One region of the Nocardiopsis sp. NPDC101807 genome, then DNA from elsewhere that is predicted to be linked to it. Evidence: riboswitches for the same ligand, from Rfam matches in the RefSeq annotation. Region 1 holds a riboswitch; each other region holds the start of a gene.
What was found. A riboswitch is a leader RNA that binds a small molecule or an ion and turns the genes downstream of it on or off. The one in region 1 is predicted to bind cobalamin.
Positions count from the first base shown of each region.

Region 2: another riboswitch for cobalamin. It lies ahead of ACIRPH_RS19890 (ribonucleoside-diphosphate reductase subunit alpha); the one in region 1 lies ahead of cobN (cobaltochelatase subunit CobN).
Region 3: another riboswitch for cobalamin. It lies ahead of metE (5-methyltetrahydropteroyltriglutamate--homocysteine S-methyltransferase); the one in region 1 lies ahead of cobN (cobaltochelatase subunit CobN).

Region 1 covers NZ_JBIWMK010000009.1:196,597-202,043, forward strand. Annotated here, with positions in the region: gene cobN (cobaltochelatase subunit CobN) at 1-2,843, opposite strand, end outside; cobalamin riboswitch at 2,877-3,016, opposite strand; gene ACIRPH_RS26015 (ABC transporter ATP-binding protein) at 3,030-3,848, opposite strand; gene ACIRPH_RS26020 (FecCD family ABC transporter permease) at 3,845-4,861, opposite strand; gene ACIRPH_RS26025 (ABC transporter substrate-binding protein) at 4,858-5,447, opposite strand, start outside.
Region 2 covers NZ_JBIWMK010000006.1:227,217-232,663, reverse strand. Annotated here, with positions in the region: gene ACIRPH_RS19890 (ribonucleoside-diphosphate reductase subunit alpha) at 1-2,444, opposite strand, end outside; cobalamin riboswitch at 2,601-2,792, opposite strand; gene ACIRPH_RS19885 (hypothetical protein) at 3,266-3,838, opposite strand; gene ACIRPH_RS19880 (NYN domain-containing protein) at 3,866-5,447, opposite strand, start outside.
Region 3 covers NZ_JBIWMK010000001.1:821,077-826,523, reverse strand. Annotated here, with positions in the region: gene ACIRPH_RS03610 (quinone-dependent dihydroorotate dehydrogenase) at 1-208, shown strand, start outside; gene ACIRPH_RS03605 (polysaccharide deacetylase family protein) at 304-1,881, opposite strand; gene ACIRPH_RS03600 (polysaccharide deacetylase family protein) at 2,070-3,623, opposite strand; cobalamin riboswitch at 3,896-4,057, shown strand; gene metE (5-methyltetrahydropteroyltriglutamate--homocysteine S-methyltransferase) at 4,221-5,447, shown strand, end outside.

The DNA.
Region 1 (5,447 bases):
TGCTCGGCCAGGTCGGCGTCGGTGTGGGCGCGCACGTAGTTCTGCTCTTCCGGCTCGTCGAGCCCGGCGACGAGGCCGACCGCGTCGTCCAGCATGGCGACCACGTGCGGGAAGGCGTCGCGGAAGAAGCCGGAGATGCGCACCGTGACGTCGATGCGCGGGCGCCCCAGCTCCTCCAGCGGCACCACGTGGAGCCGGCCGACCCGCCGGGAGGCCTCGTCCCACTCGGGCCGGACCCCGAGCAGGGCCAGGACCTCGGCGATGTCGTCGCCGGAGGTGCGCATCGCGGAGGTGCCCCACACCGACAGGCCGACCGACTCCGGGTAGGCGCCGGTCTCGTCCAGGTGGCGGCGCAGCAGGGACTCGGCCATGGCCTGGCCGGTCTGCCAGGCGAGCCGGGAGGGGACCGCGCGCGGGTCGACCGTGTAGAAGTTGCGGCCGGTCGGCAGCACGTTGACCAGTCCGCGCAGCGGGGAGCCGGACGGGCCCGCCGGGACGAAGCCGCCGTTCAGGGCGTGCAGGGCGTGGTCGATCTCGTCGGTGGTGCGGGCCAGCCGGGGCACCACCTGCTCGGCGGCGAACTCCAGGACGCGGCGCACCCCGGGGTCGTCGTGCACGCCCTCCGCGGCGGCGGGGTCCCATCCGGCGGCCTCCATGCGCTCGACGAGGCCGCGGGCCAGCGCCTCCACCGCGTCGACCTCCTGGGTGGGCGCGTCCTCCTTGAGGCCGAGGGCGGCGCGCAGGCCGGGCACCGCACCTCCCACGCCTCCCCAGACCTGGGCGGCGCGGAGCACGGACAGGACCAGGTTCACCCGGGCCGTGCCCTCCGGCGCCGCCCCCAGCACGTGCAGGCCGTCGCGGATCTGGGTGTCCTTGATCTCGCACAGCCAGCCGTCGACGTGCAGCAGGAAGTCGTCGAACTCCTCGTCGTCGGGCCGCTCGTCCAGACCCAGGTCGCGGTGCATCTCGGCGGCGCGCATCAGGGCCCAGATCTCGCCGCGGACCGCGGGCAGCTTGGCCGGGTCCATCGCCGCGATGTTGGCGTGCTCGTCGAGGAGCTGCTCCAGGCGCGCGATGTCGCCGTAGCTCTCCGCCCGGGCCATCGGGGGGATGAGGTGGTCGACGACCGTGGCGTGGGCGCGGCGCTTGGCCTGGGCCCCCTCCCCCGGGTCGTTGACCAGGAACGGGTAGACCAGCGGGAGATCCCCCAGGGCCGCGTCGGTGGCGCAGCCGGCGGAGAGCGCGGCGTTCTTCCCGGGCAGCCACTCCAGGGAGCCGTGCTTGCCCAGGTGCACGACGGCGTGCGCGCCGAACCCGTGCTCCAGCCAGCGGTAGGCCGCCAGGTAGTGGTGGCTGGGGGCCAGGTCGGGGTCGTGGTAGATCGCGATCGGGTTCTCGCCGAAACCGCGCGGAGGCTGCACCAGGACGACGACGTTGCCCGCCCGGAGGGCGGCCAGCACGAGTTCGCCCTGGTCGTTCACGTACAGCTCGCCGGGTGCGGCGCCCCACGCCTCGGTCATCGCCTCCTTCAGGGCCGGGTCCAGGTCCCGGGTCCAGGCGGCGTACTGCTCGGGGGTGATGCGTACGTGGGCCTCGGTGAGCTGGACGGAGGTCAGCCAGTCCTCGTCCTGGCCGCCCGCCTCGATCAGGGCGTGGATCAGGGCGTCGCCCGCCTCCGTCTCGTCGGGCAGGTCCAGGCCGGGAAGGGCGTCGGGTCCGCCCAGGTCGTAGCCCTCCTGGCGCAGGCGGCGCAGCAGGCGCACCAGGGAGCGGGGGGTGTCGAGCCCGACGGCGTTGCCGATGCGCGCGTGCTTGGTGGGATAGGCGGACAGGACCACGGCGATCCGCTTCTCGGCGGGCGGCACGTGCCGGAGCCGGGCGTGGGCGGCGGCGATCCCGGCCAGCCGTGTGCAGCGCTCGGGGTCGGCGACGTAGCGGGGCAGCCCGTCGCCGTCGATCTCCTTGAAGGAGAACGGCACCGTGATGATGCGGCCGTCGAACTCGGGGATGGCGATCTGGGTGGCCGAGTCGAGCGGGGTGACCCCGTCGTCGGATGCCTCCCAGTCCTCGCGTGAGCTGGTCAGGCACAGTCCCTGGAGGACGGGGACGTCCAGGGCGGCCATGCGCTCCACGTCCCAGGCCTCGTCGTCGCCGCCCGCGCCGGCGGACGCGGGCACGGTGCCGCCCGCCGCGAGGACCGTGACCACCAGGGCGTCGAAGCCGCCGAGCGCCTCGTAGAGGTCGTCGGGGGCCGAGCGCAACGACCCGGCGAAGACGGGGACGCCCACGGCCCGGCCGGTCGCGTCGACGGCGTCGGCCAGGGCGTGCGCGAACGCGGTGTTGCCGCCCGCCTCGTGGGCCCGGTAGTAGAGGATGCCCACCTTGGGCAGCCCCGGGTCGTGCGGCAGCTCGCGCTCGGCGAAGCCCCACGGCGGAAGCGCCGCCGGGGGCTCGAACCCCTCGCCGGTCAGCAGCACGGTGTCCGACAGGAAGGCGTGCAGGCGGCCGAGGTTGGCCGGACCGCCCTCGGCGAGGTAGCGGTGGGCCTCGGTCGCCACCCCGACGGGCACGGTGGAGTGCTCCATGAGCTCGGCGCTGGGCTGCTGCTCGCCGCTGAGGACCACCAGGGGCGTGCCCCGCTCGCGGACTGCGGCCAGGCCGGGCCACAGGTCGTGCGAGGAGCCCAGCAGGCGCACCACCACGAGGTCGGCGCGCCCGACGGCGCCGGTGAGCTCGGCGTCGGAGGCGCGGGACGGGTTGGCCCACAGGTAGGCGGCGCCGCTGGCCCGCGCGGACAGCAGATCGGTGTCGGACGTGGACAGCAGAGCGATCCGGACCGTCATGGCCGGGCTCCTCCCTCGGGGTTCTCGCCCCGTCGGCGGTCGGACTGCCCGGGCCAGTGTCTGGCTGCACCCCTCATCGGGGTGTCACAGTGGCGGAACCGCCCCGGACTCGCACCGGGTTCCTGTACCACGAGCAAAGGATTCACACTGTAGCCGGGAGCCCCTCCTCCGGTCCCGGCGGGGACGTCAGGAGCGGCCGGCCCGCCCCGGGGTGACGCGGCCCCGGCGCAGGAAGCGGACCACCGGGCCGTCGGTCCCCGGGGTGACCTCGGCCGGGACCCCGTACACCTCTCCGATGAGGTCGGAGGTCAGGACCTCGGAGGGTGTGCCCCCGGCGACCGCCCGGCCCTCCCGGAGCACGACCAGGCGGTCGCAGTACATCGCCGCCAGGTTGAGGTCGTGCAGGGCGACCACGGTGGTCACCGGCAGGCCCGTGACCAGCTCCAGCAGGTCGAGCTGGTACTGGATGTCGAGGTGGTTGGTGGGTTCGTCGAGCAGGAGCTCGCCGGGTTCCTGGGCCAGGGCCCGGGCGATCTGGGCGCGCTGGCGCTCGCCGCCGGACAGGGTGTGCCAGGACTGGTCGGCCCGGTCCGCCAGTCCGGTGCGCTCCAGCGCCCGCGCCACGGCCTCCAGGTCGGCCGCGGTCATGGGCGTCCAGGACCGGCGGTGCGGGATGCGACCCAGGGCCACCACCTCGCGGACCGTCAGCTCGGTCTGGGTGTGCGCCTGCTGCTGGACGGCGGCCACGCGCCGTGCCACGGCCCGGCGGCCGACCCGGTCCAGCGGCCGGCCGTCCAGGGTGACCACCCCGGCGGAGGGACCGAGCACCCCGGCGAGCAGCCGCAGCAGGGTGGACTTGCCCGAACCGTTGGGGCCCAGCAGTCCGACGGTCTCGCCGGGGCGGGTGGCGAGGGTGACGCCGTCGAGCACGAGCCGGCCGCCGATCCCGAGGCTGACCCGGTCGGCGCGCAGCCCCTCCCCGGGGGCCTGGACGGGGTGGTTCACGTCTTCCTCCTCACTCGGTACAGCACGGCGACGAAGGCGGGCACCCCGATGAGGGAGGTGACCACCCCCACCGGGATCTCCTGCGGGTCCAGCGCGGTCCGGGCGACCGTGTCCACCCACACCAGGAAGACCGCCCCCGCCAGCGCGGTGACCGGCAGGAGCCGGGCGTGGGAGGAACCGGTGAGGGCCCGTGCGGCGTGCGGCAGGACCAGCCCCACGAAACCGATCGCGCCGGTGGAGCTGACCAGCACCGCCGTGAGCAGCGCGGTGGCGCTCAGCAGCAGCGTGCGGGCCCGGCCCACCCGGACGCCCAGGTTCGCCGCGGCCTCCTCGCCGAACGCGAAGGCGTCCAGGGTGGTGGTGTGGGCGAGGCAGACGGCGAGCACGAGGCACAGCACCGCGGCGCACAGGAGCACGTCGGTCCACCCGGCGCCGCTGAGGGAGCCCAGCAGCCAGAACAGCACCGCGCGCGTGGTGTCGGCGTCCGCCGAGGTCAGCACGATGAACGAGGTCAGCGCCGAGAACAGCTGCATGGCCGCGACCCCGGACAGCACGACGCGGTCCATGCTCCCTCCGAGGCTGTGGCTGAGCACCATCACCATGCCGAAGGAGAGCAGGGCGCCCGCGAAGGCCCCCGCCGGGAGCGAGACCGCTCCGACGCCCCAGCCGAGCACGGTCACGAGGACCGCCCCGGTGGAGGCGCCGGAGGAGACCCCGAGCACGAAGGGGTCCGCCAGCGGGTTGCGGAGCAGGGACTGCATGACCGCGCCGCACACGGCCAGGCCGGCCCCGCAGACCGCGGCGAGCAGGGTGCGGGGCATGCGCAGGTTCCACACGATGCCCTCGCGCAGCTGCGTCAGAGGGCTCTCACCCCACCCGAACCGGGCGGCGGCCGACCTCCAGACCTCGGCGGGGGTGATGTCGGCGGGCCCGATGGTGACGGCGACCGAGACCGACAGGCCGAGGAGCAGCAGGCCGGAGGTGAGGAGCAGCGCCGGGCGCGCACCCCTCAACGGACGTACCCGAGCTCGCGCAGACCGTCGGCGACCAGTTCGATGCCCTCGACCGTGCGGATCGAGGGGTTCATCGCCTGGCCGCTGAGCAGGACGTACCGCTCCTCCCGCACGGCGGTGAGGTTGCGGGTGGCCGGGTTGTCCTCCAGGAACGCGATCTTGGCCGCCGCGCTCTCCGCGGTCTGGGAGTCGCGGGTCAGGTCGCCGAGCACGATGACGTCGGGGTCGCGGTCCGCGACGGTCTCCCAGTTGATCTGGGGCCATTCGCTGTGGGTGTCGTCGAAGGCGTTCTGCGCGCCGACGGCGCTGGTGATGGCGCCGGGGGCGCCGCAGCAGCCCGCGAGGTAGGGCGACTGCGCGTTGGCGAACCAGTACATGAGGGAGACGTCCTCGACCTCCAGCTCCTCGGTCGCGGCGTCCACCCGGTCACGGAGTTCCCCGACCAGCTCCTCCCCGCGCTCCTCCACCCCGAAGATCTCGGCCAGGTCGTGGATCTCGCCGTAGACGGCGTCCAGGGTGAGCGGCTCGCTCCGGGAGCCGTCCCCGCCGCCCTCGTTGTCCTTGCCCGTGGCGCAGTCGGTCGGGG
Region 2 (5,447 bases), on a different contig from region 1:
GGAGCCGCGACCGGCTCGGGGACGGGGGCGGGGGCGGGCGCCGGGGCGCCCGGGGTCGCGGCGACCGAGTTGAGGCGGCCGTCGGTGCCCTTGAGCGTGCTCTTCTCCACGTGCGTGGCGCTCTGCGAGCGCAGGTAGTAGGTGGTCTTGAGACCGGAGCGCCACGCGCGGCGGTAGAGGGTGTCGAGCTTCCTGCCGCTCGGGGCCGCCATGTACAGGTTCAGGGACTGGGCCTGGTCGATCCACTTCTGGCGGCGCGATCCCGCGTCCACCAGCCACTCGGGGTCGATCTCGAACGCGGTCGCGTACAGGGCCTTGAGGTCGTCCGGGACGCGGTCGATGGCGCCGAGGCTGCCGTCGTGCATCTTCAGCGCCGAGACCATGTCGTCGTCCCACAGGCCGCGCGCCTTGAGGTCCCGGATCAGGTACGGGTTGACGACGGTGAAGTCGCCGGACATGTTCGACTTGACGTACAGGTTCCGGTAGAGCGGCTCGATCGACTGGCCGACGCCGGTGATGTTGGCGATGGTCGCGGTGGGCGCGATCGCCATGACGTTGGAGTTGCGCATCCCGGTGGACCGCACGCGCTCGCGCAGCGAGTCCCAGTCGAGGGTCTCGCCCCGGTCCATGTCCAGGTCGCCGCCGCGGGAGTCGGCGAGGAGCCGCAGCGAGTCGATCGGCAGGACGCCCCGGCTCCACAGCGAGCCCTCGAAGGACTCGTAGGAGCCGCGCTCGGAGGCCAGCTCCATGGACGCCTCGATGGCGTAGTAGCTGATCAGCTCCATGCTCTCGTCGGCGAACGTCACCGCGCCCTCGGAGGCGAACGGGGTGCGCAGCTTGAACAGGGCGTCCTGGAAGCCCATCAGGCCGAGGCCCACCGGACGGTGGCGCATGTTCGCGCGGCGCGCCTCGGGGATCGTGTAGAAGTTCACGTCGATGACGTTGTCGAGCATGCGCACGGCGGTGCGGACGGTGCGGCGCAGGCGCTCGGCGTCCAGGCCGTCGGGGCCCACGTGCTGGGCCAGGTTGACCGAGCCCAGGTTGCAGACGGCGACCTCGTCGGCGCTGGTGTTCAGCGTGATCTCGGTGCACAGGTTGGAGGAGTGCACGACGCCGACGTGCTGCTGCGGCGAGCGCAGGTTGGACGGGTCCTTGAAGGTGATCCAGGGGTGCCCGGTCTCGAACAGCATGGTCAGCATGCGCCGCCAGAGGTCGACCGCGGGGATCTTCTTGGCGACCTTGATCCGGCCCTCCTCGGCGGCGGCCTCGTACTTCTCGTAGGCCTCGGCGAAGTCGGTGCCGTACTTGTCGTGCAGGTCGGGGACCTCGTCCGGCGAGAACAGGGTCCAGCTGCCGCCCTGCTCCACACGCTGCATGAACAGGTCCGGAACCCAGTTCGCGGTGTTCATGTCGTGGGTGCGGCGGCGGTCGTCGCCGGTGTTCTTGCGGAGGTCGAGGAACTCCTCGATGTCGATGTGCCAGGTCTCCAGGTAGGCGCACACGGCGCCCTTGCGCTTGCCGCCCTGGTTGACCGCGACGGCGGTGTCGTTGGCGATCTTCAGGAACGGGACGACGCCCTGGCTCTTGCCGTTGGTGCCGCGGATGTGCGAGCCGAGGCCGCGCACCGGGGTCCAGTCGTTGCCGAGCCCGCCCGAGTACTTGGACAGCATCGCGTTGTTGCTGATGCCGTGGAAGATGGCCTGGAGGTCGTCGCCGACGGTGGTGAGGAAGCAGGAGGACAGCTGCGCGCGCACCGTGCCGGCGTTGAACAGGGTGGGCGTGGAGGCCATGAAGTCGAACGAGGACAGCAGCTCGTAGAACTCGATGGCGCGGGCCTCGCGGTCGTCCTCCTTGAGGGCCAGCCCCATGGCGACGCGCATGAAGAACGCCTGCGGCAGCTCGTAGCGGACCTCGTCGCTGTGCAGGAAGTAGCGGTCGTAGAGGGTCTGGATGCCGAGGAAGGTGAACTGCTCGTCGCGCTCGGGCCGCAGGGCGGCGCCCAGGCGCTCCAGGTCGAAACCGGCGAGTGCCGGGTCGAGCTGCCCCAGGTCGATGCCGCGGCCGACGTAGGCGGCCAGGTAGGCGGCGTAGCGCTCGCCCATCTCGGACTGCCCGGCGGCGTCGGGGGCGCCGCTGATGAAGGTGAGGGCCTCACGGCGCAGCTTGTCCAGCAGCAGGCGGGCGGCCACGAACGAGTAGTCCGGGTCGACCTCCACGAAGCTGCGGGCGGCCATGACCAGGGCGAGCTCGACCTCGGAGTCGGGGATGCCGGGGTAGAAGCCGCGGCGGGCCTCGGTGAGGACCTTCTCCGCCGAAACACCGGTGAGCCTCGCACAGGCCTCGGTCACGACGTGCTCGATCCGGTCGACGGCGGCGGGGGGCGCGCCCTCGTTGGTCGGCTCGGGCCGAACGGATACGGGCACGGCCTCGACGTCAAGGGTCATACAGCGGCTCCAACCTCGGTAGAAGAGTCCCGGCGGGGAGGGGACACGATGGGCAAGGTGCGCGGCACGCACCGGGGGACCGACGCACCGGGTGCGTGCGGTCGTCCGACCGGTGGGTCGCGGCGGCTCACCCTCGAAGCCCCGTCGTCGGCGCACGCTCACGTGCGCACCGGTGGCAGGTCTTCGGGCTCGTGGGCGGCCTACGCACCGTCGCTTCCCGGGGCCTTCGGGGGTCCCCAGTGCCTGTGACGGCTTCGTTCCCACTTACCGCTGCGGGGCAGCCCCGGCTTCGCACCGGGTTCCCTCTTGCCTCACCCCGAGGGGTGAACCACCAGCGGGACAGATACTACATCTAGGGGGCCCTGCGTTGGAACACCGCAAGATGATGGCGTGTCATCGATTTCTCGGATTCTTCGACGATCGTCGAACACACGCGTGGGCCGTGGTATGAGGGGGCCTCGGACACCCGGTTCAGGGGGATGTCGCTCCTCGTCGGGGCAGCTGGGAGGCGACCGGACACAGCCTAGATCGTCGCCGGGGCTCCCCGGGACCGGGACCGCCTCCGAAGGGGCGGACGAACGCCCGGAACACCGCTTCCGGGGCGGTTCGGACGGCGCCCGGCGAACCGGCGCCGCTGACCACACGGCCGTACCCGTTCCGTTCCGGGCCGGGCCCGGAGCGGTCGGGCGGAGATCGGCGCCCCCGCCGTCCCGGGCGTGTCGGCGGCACGCCCGCACGTCGGAAAGCTCACTCCGCCGGGGTCCGGCGGGAGCGTCCCGGCCCGGAAGGCCGCGCGGGGCGCCGGCGTCCTGCGGCCGTGGTCACTCCTCGTCGAGTCTGCGGTCCAGCCGGTCCTCGGACAGCCCCAGGTCGGTGCGGATGCGGAACCGGATGCGCAGGAGCTCCACCAGGAGGTCGCGGACGTAGGGCGAGGAGGCCCGGTCGAGGAACCGGTGCGCGCCGGCCGTCGCCCACCGCTCGGCGCCCTCCAGGTCGTCGTGCGCGTACAGTGCCTCCGCGACGTGGATGAAGGTCTGGAGACCGGGCGGGTCCTCGCCCTCCAGGCGTTTGAGGTGGGCGTAGGCCTGGTCGACCTCGTCCAGTTGCAGGAGTGCCCCGGCGCTGAGCGCACGGGCGTCGATCACCGTGGCCCCGCCGTCGTCGATCGCCCGCTGGTAGGCCGAGCAGGCGCGCTCGAACTCCTGGGCGATCTCCCACTGCTCCCCCGCGCGCACGAACAGCTCCGCGCGCGAGACCTCGCTCCCCGAGTCGACCCGGTTGGCCAGGTCCAGGAGTTGGGCTGCGACCCGTCCGTGCTCACCGGACCGGACAGCGTGGAATTCCCAACGGTCGAGTTCCGCCGTCGTCACGCGGGTCAACCGCATCGCCCCCATCCCCTACTCGCACTCCCGCGCGCCCTGTCAGGACCTGGCCCGCTCCAGGGCCTGCCAGAACCCCTGGCGCAGTCCGTCACGGACCTCGTCACGCAACAGGTGGTCGATCGGCAGCGAGGAGCCCTGGAGCAGGCGCGCCTCCAGGTCGGAGGGCATCCTGGGCCTGCGGGCGAGTACGGCCTCCACCCACAGGGCGGGCGCCTCGCGAGCGATCGACTCCGCGAAGTCGTTCCCTTCCTTGTGCGCGACATGCACCGCTTCGTCAACGGTATGCGCGGCGGGACGTGTCTGCTGGGGATATCCAGGACTGGGACGGGATTCCTGGTAGCCGCCGGCGCTGAACCGGCTGGCGGGTTCGGGACCAGTAGGTGGCGGCCCCCCGTAGGGGGAGGCTGCCCCACCGCGGTGAGCGGTGTCAGTTTCCGTACTGGTCCCATAGGTAGGGTTTGCGTCGGCCGCTCCCCCGAATCCGGAGCCGTCCCCGCCCCCGTAGCGCGGATCCTGTCGTGGGTCCTGCCGTGGGTCCTGGGGTGGGGCGTTTCTCGGAGGTGGCGCGTGGCCGGATTGGCCGTCCGGTGCGAACGAGCGCTGCGGCCCCGTCCCCGCGGCGAAGGACTGCTGGGGTCCCGTGCCGTTGAAGGAGGGCTGCGCTCCGGTCATCGACCCCGCCCCGGAGGCCGGCCTCCCGGGCATGCCGTAGCCGCTCGGCTCCGCGCCGCGCATCGACGGGTGCCCGTCGGTGACGGGGTAGCCCTGCTGCCCGTTGTGGGAGGGGTGGCCCCCGGTCACCGCGTGGCCGGGGTAGGAGCCGCCGCCGCCCGTGCCGGGCGGGGTCTGCCCGCCGGACGGGAATCCGTTGGCGTCGATGCCGCCCGGCTGCTGGCCGCCGTCGCCCCCCGGGCCGACGAGGTGGTCGCCGCCGCGCTGCTGCGCGAGGGACCTCCGCATGGCGCGCAGCTGGTCCATGGCGCTGCCCTGGGGGACGGGCTGGCCCCCGGTGCCCGCGAACATCGCCTCCAGGCCGCCGCTGGAGGACCCCACGGGGTCGACCCGGGCGCCGCCGGGCTGGGCCGCGACGGGCTGCCGCGGCGTCTCGGGCGCGGAACGGGACCGGCCGTTGGCGAACGGCGTCGTGGTCTTGGCCGCGGTCTCCTGGGAGGAGCCGCTGCTGGAGAGGAGGTTGACGTGCGGGCGCAGGTGGCCCGCCCCGATCTCGATGAGGTCGTCGCACTCCCGGCGCAGGGCCCGGGAGATGGTCCAGTTGCCCTCGACGGACACATGCACGACGGTGACGCGCACGCCCATGTCCTGGACGTCGGCGACGACGGACGCCATGTCCTCGTCACCGCTGACCAGGACGGCGTCGCACAGGACGCCGGTGCGCGCCAGCGTGGTGATGTCGCGCTGGACATAGCTCTCCACGCCCTCGCGGCGACCTGGCCGTATCCTCGCGGCACGGAACTTGATGCCGGGGATGTCGGCGATGCCGTCCTGTTCCTGGGAGCGCCGGTCGTCGGCGACGGCCTCGTACCAGTAGCAACGCAGCAGCGGAAGACCGGTGCGGTCCCGCGCGACCTCGTTGAGGAACTGGACGAGTCCGGAGTAGTCC
Region 3 (5,447 bases), on a different contig from region 1:
GCCCGAGGACGCGTGGGCCCGCATCCGCGCCGGTGCGGCCCTCGTCCAGGGCTACACGGGTCTGATCTACGGCGGCCCCCTCTGGCCGCGCCGCATCCACCGCGGTCTGGCCAGGCTGGTCCGCGAGGCCGGATACCGCTCGATCGGCGAGGCGGTCGGCGCCGACGTCCACGGGGCCGGCCGCCCCCAGGAGTCCACCGCCGTCTGAGCGCCGCCGCGTCCCGCGGGGCCGGGAACCCCTCCCCGGGGCTCCCGGCCCCGCGGTGCTTCCGGGGCGGTCCCGGCGCGCTCCCGATCCGCGCGCTACCAGTACTCGGGGACGGTGACGCCCGCTGCCGGGTAGGACTCGCCGGGCTCGGGGGCGCCGATGACCTGGCTGACGGTCGCGAACTCGTAGCCCTCCTCACGCAGCCGCTCGATGAGCCGCGGTGCGGCGGCCAGGGTCGGCGCGAGCGTGTCGTGCATGAGCACCACCGAGCCGGGCTCGACGTCGTCCATGACGCGGTCCACGATCTCCTCCGGGGACAGGCCGGTCCAGTCCTCGCTGTCCAGGTTCCAGAGGACCTGGGCCATCCCCTGCCTGCCGATCTCCTCGATCACCGGTCCCGAGGTGTCGCCGAACGGCGGCCGGAACAGCTCGACGTCCTGCCCCGTCTGCCGCCGGACCATCGCGCTGACCGCCGCGATCTGCGCGGGGAGCTCCCGGTCGTCGAAGTACTCCGTCATGTGCTCGTGCAGGTCGTTGTGGCTGGCGATCTCGTGCCCCTCCGCGTAGGCGCGCCGGAGCACGCCGGGGCGGGTCAGCGCGGGGTCGCCGTTGAGGAAGAACGTCGCCGTCGCCCCCTCCTCGGCCAGCAGGTCCAGGAGGGCCGCGGTCCCCTCCGCGGGCCCGTCGTCGTAGGTGAGCGCGACGCACTTGGTCCCCGGGGCCCCGCAGTCCAGGTCCGGATCGCCGGCGGCGACCACCCCCGGCGCGGTCGGGAGGGGATCCGGGGCGGCCCCGGGCGGGTCCACCGCCAGCACGGGCTCCTCCGCCATCGACGCCGCCCGGGCGCGTTCTCCCAGGTCGGACAGGAGGGGCGCGGCCTCCTCCGACGGCACCACGGCGACGATCCGGCCCGGCTCCGACGAGGGCGGGTGGCCGACCACCACCGGGGAGAGGTGGCCGTCGTCGAACTCCACGAGCAGGTCGCCGTCGGAGTTGAACCCCATGGAGTCGTAGGTGCGCACGACGGGGTGCAGCCCTCCCGGGTCCACGTCCCGGTTCCCGGCCAGCTCCTCGCGCACGATCCCGTCGAGCCTTCCCAGGGCGTCGTCGTCCGCCAGGAGCTCCGTCGAGTACGCGGTGTGCCCGGTCTCCGCGTCGTACCAGTACGTTCCGTAGCCCTGGCGCCGACCGTGCAGGTCCTCCTCGGTGCGGACCAGGCGCACGCCCAGGACGCCGCTCCCGGCGCCCACGACCTCCCAGTCGACCGCCAGGCGCACGGGGTCGCGGCTGGCCCCGCGGAAGTCCTGGACCTCGCGGTCCACCTGCTCCGCCAGCCAGGAGGCGAACCCGTCGGCCCCCTCGAACAGCGGGTAGGAGACGTCGATCTCCACCCCGTCCGGCCGGTGGGGGTGGTCGCCGAAGTCCGCGGCGCCGCCGGTCCGCTCGGCGACCTCTTCGCCGGGTTCGTCCAGGAGTACGGTCATCAGCTCCGGGTCGTCGCCCTCCGCCGCGCCGCCCGTGCCGCAGGCGGTGGACAGCAGCAGCGCCGCCGCCGCCGAGCCGGCCCGGAGCGCCGCGCCTCGTGCGGCCTCTCCGGGGCGCCGGGGTCCCGAGCCCCGGTCGGGGCCCCGACGGGGACCGGTCTGGCCAGGACGGACTCGGCTCGTCGACAACACCGGTCTCCCTCATCCCTGCGCGCATGCTTGCGCGGTTGATGGGAGCAACATAGGGGACGGCGTCCGTGCGCCTGTGGCGGTGACCACATGTGGTCACCGCCACAACAGGGGGTGCGGTCCGTGCCCGCCCGGAGCGTCGCGGCCGGGGTCCCCGGGGACCCGTCGGCCCCGGGAGCGGGCCGGCCTCAGGCCGCCTCGCTCCCCTCCGTCTCCCCGCCGTCCCCTTCGGTGTCGGCGGGGGACTCGGGGGCCCCGTCGAGGTAGGTCCGGCCCGGCTCGGTGGCGCCGAGCAGCTGGGAGACGGTGACCATGGTGTAGCCGCGCTCGTCCAGTTCCCGGACGATCGCGCGGGAGGCGTCGACCGTCGTGTCGTGGATGTCGTGCATGAGGATGATCGCCCCGGGGGAGGCGCCGTCGACGGCGCGGTCCGCGACCACCGACGCCTTGCGGTCCTTCCAGTCGTTGGTGTCGATGCTCCACAGGATCTGGGCCAGGCCCATGTCCGCGGTCACCGAGGCGACCCCCTCGTCGGTGGAACCGTAGGGGGGCCTCATGAGGTCCATGGTGTACCCGGTCTCGCGGTACACCAGGGCCTGCACGGTTTCGAGGTCCGAGCGGATCCCGCCCGCGCCGAGCCCGGCCAGGTCGGGGTGGGAGAGGGTGTGGTTGGCCAGTTCGTGGCCCTCCGCGTAGGTGCGCCTCACGGTGCGCGGATCCTCCATGACCGGGTAGCCGGTGACGAAGAACGTCGCGCGGGCGTCGTACTCGGCCAGGATGTCCAGCAGTTCGGGCGTGCGCCCGCCCGGGCCGTCGTCGTAGGTCAGGGCCACGCACTTGGACCCGGGGGCGGAGCAGTCGACGTCCTCGTCCGCGGGGGGCAGGATCCCGGGGGCGGCCGTCTCCCGGCCGCCCTCCTCCTCCCGGGGCGGGGCCGCGACGGCGAAGTCACGGACGCCCCGGGTCGCCGAGCGCAGCGCGCGCTCTCCCAGGTCCGACAGCAGGGGGGCGGCCTCCGAGGCGGCGACCACGGCGTGGGTCCTGCCCTCTCCCACGGGGGCGACCTGTCCCGCGTCGAACTCCACGACGAGGTCGCCGGCGGGGTTGAACCCCACGGAGTCGTACAGCGAGGCGACCGGGTGCACCGCGTCCGGGGCCGCGCTCCCGGGGAGGGCGTCCCGCACGAGGCCGTTCAGCTCCTCCAGTTCGTGCTGGCCGGCGATCAGGGCGGTGGAGGGGTGGGTCGAGCCGGCGAGGGCGTCGTACCAGTAGGTGGTGTATCCCTCACGGGTCCCCTCGGAGTCGGTCTCCTCGCGGGTCACGCGGACCCCGACGATGTCGTCGTTGGCCGCCGTCAGGTTCCACGCGGACTCGAAGGAGACCGCACCGGGGTTGGCCGCCTCGAAGGCGTCCACCTCTGCGGCCAGCGCGCGGTCCAGGAAGTCGCTCAGGGGGGCGGCGTTGGGGACGACCGGGTAGGAGACCTCCACGGCCACCCCGCCCTCGCGGGCGAGCTCGGCCTCGCCCAGGTCCACCACGTCGTCGGGGTCGACCACCGTCAGCCCGTCGGGCTCGCCGGCGGCGGGCGGGTCCGCCTCGGGCCCGCCGTCCGCCGAGTCGGGGCCCGTGTCGCCCACGGGCGCGGAGGCGAGCACGCCGGGCGGGGCGGCGGTCAGCCAGACCAGCCCCGCGACGACCGCCAGCGCGACCGCGATCGTGGACAGGGGGTGATCGGGGGCCATGGTCGGATGGGACTGCTTGTTCACCAGGGGTTCTCCACGTACATCTTCAGACGAACGATCGCGGGGAGCGCGGGGGAGGGCTCGGCCGCGCGACGTTTCATGTCGGTTGTGACGCCGACCGCGCAACAGGGGTTCGCGCCGTTTCCGGCCGGTGGCACAGGGCAGCACGCCGGGTACAGGGGCGGAGGGGTGCTCCCTATACTTGCAGGCGTGGAAGGTACATGCTCCACCCCAGAGCCCGGGCCGCGCCCGGAAGGGGAGGGGTGTGTCGCAAGAGGGAACCCGGTGGGACTCCGGGACTGCCCCGCAGCGGTATGAGGGAACGAACGTCGCCATAAGCACTGGTAATCCGGTCGGAAAGGTCGGAAACCGGGAAGCGGCGGCCAGTAGGAGGACGGCGTCCGCGCCGTCCGCGCCCCCGAGTCCGAAGACCTGCCTCCACCCGGCGGCGCACCCGTGCCGCCGGTGGTCCCGTGCCCCGAGGGAGGGCCGAGGAGCGGCGGCAGGCGACACGCCCACGGCGTGGTCCCCGCGCATGCCCGCGTCCTCGCTCACCCCCGCGGCCGGTACCCGGCTTTCGACGAGGGAGAGAAGCTCATGCCCGTCACCCCCGAGGCCTCCCGGCCGTCCGTGCGCTCCACCGTGCACGGCTACCCCAGGATCGGCCCGAACCGAGAACTCAAGCGCGCCTGCGAGTCGTACTGGAAGGGCGAGACCACCGCGGAGGAGCTGGACGGCATCGCCGCCGACCTGCGCCTGGGCGTCTACGCCCAGCTGCGCGAGGCGGGCGTCGACGACATCCCGTCCAACACGTTCTCGTACTACGACCACGTCCTGGACACCGCGGTCCTGTTCGACCTGGTGCCCTCCCGGTTCACCTCGCCGGCCGCCGCCGGCGACCGCGACGAGGAGCTGCGCCGCTACTTCGCCCTCGCCCGCGGCGAGCAGGGGGCCCCGCCGCTGGAGATGACCAAGTGGTTCGACACCAACTACCACTACCTGGTCCCCGAGCTGTCGCCGAGCACCCGCCCGCGCCTGGTCGGCGACAAGCCCGTCGCCGAGTTCCGTGAGGCGGCCGAGGCGGGTTTCCCGACCCGCCCGGTCCTGGTGGGTCCGCTCACCTTCCTCCTGCTGGCCAAGGCCGCGGACGACGCCCCCGAGGGCTGGCGCCCCGTCGAGCTGCTCGACCAGCTCCTGGACGCCTACGCCCAGCTCCTCGCCGGCCTCTCGGCCGCCGGGGCCGCCGAGGTGCAGCTGGACGAGCCGATCCTCGCCACCGACGAGGGGCGCGCCGCCGTCGGGCTCCTGGAGCGCGTCTACCAGCGCCTGGGCTCCCTCGCCGAGCGTCCCTCGCTCCTGGTCTCGACCTACTTCGGCTCCATCGGGGCTCCCGCCCTGCGGATCCTGAAGGACTCCCCGGTGGAGGCCGTCGGCCTGGACCTGGTCACCGACGGCGAGGGCGTCGACGACCTCGTCAAGGTCTCGGGCCTCGGCGGCACCCGCCTGGTCGCAGGGGTGGTGGAGGGCCGCAACGTCTGGCGGACCGATGTCCCGGCGGCCGTGGCCACGCTGGGCACCCTGCTCGCCCTCACGGACGAGCTGACGGTGAGCACGTCCTGCTCGCTCCTGCACGTGCCGATCGACCTCGACGCGGAGACCTCCCTCGCCCCCGAGCTGCGCGGGGCCCTGGCCTTCGCCAAGCAGAAGGCGTACGAGACGGCCCTCCTCGGCCGCGTCCTCTCGGAGGGGGCCGAGGCCGAGTACGCGGCGGGCGGCGCCGGCGGCGGCCCGGCCTTCACGGACGCCCGCGTGCGCGCCCGCCTG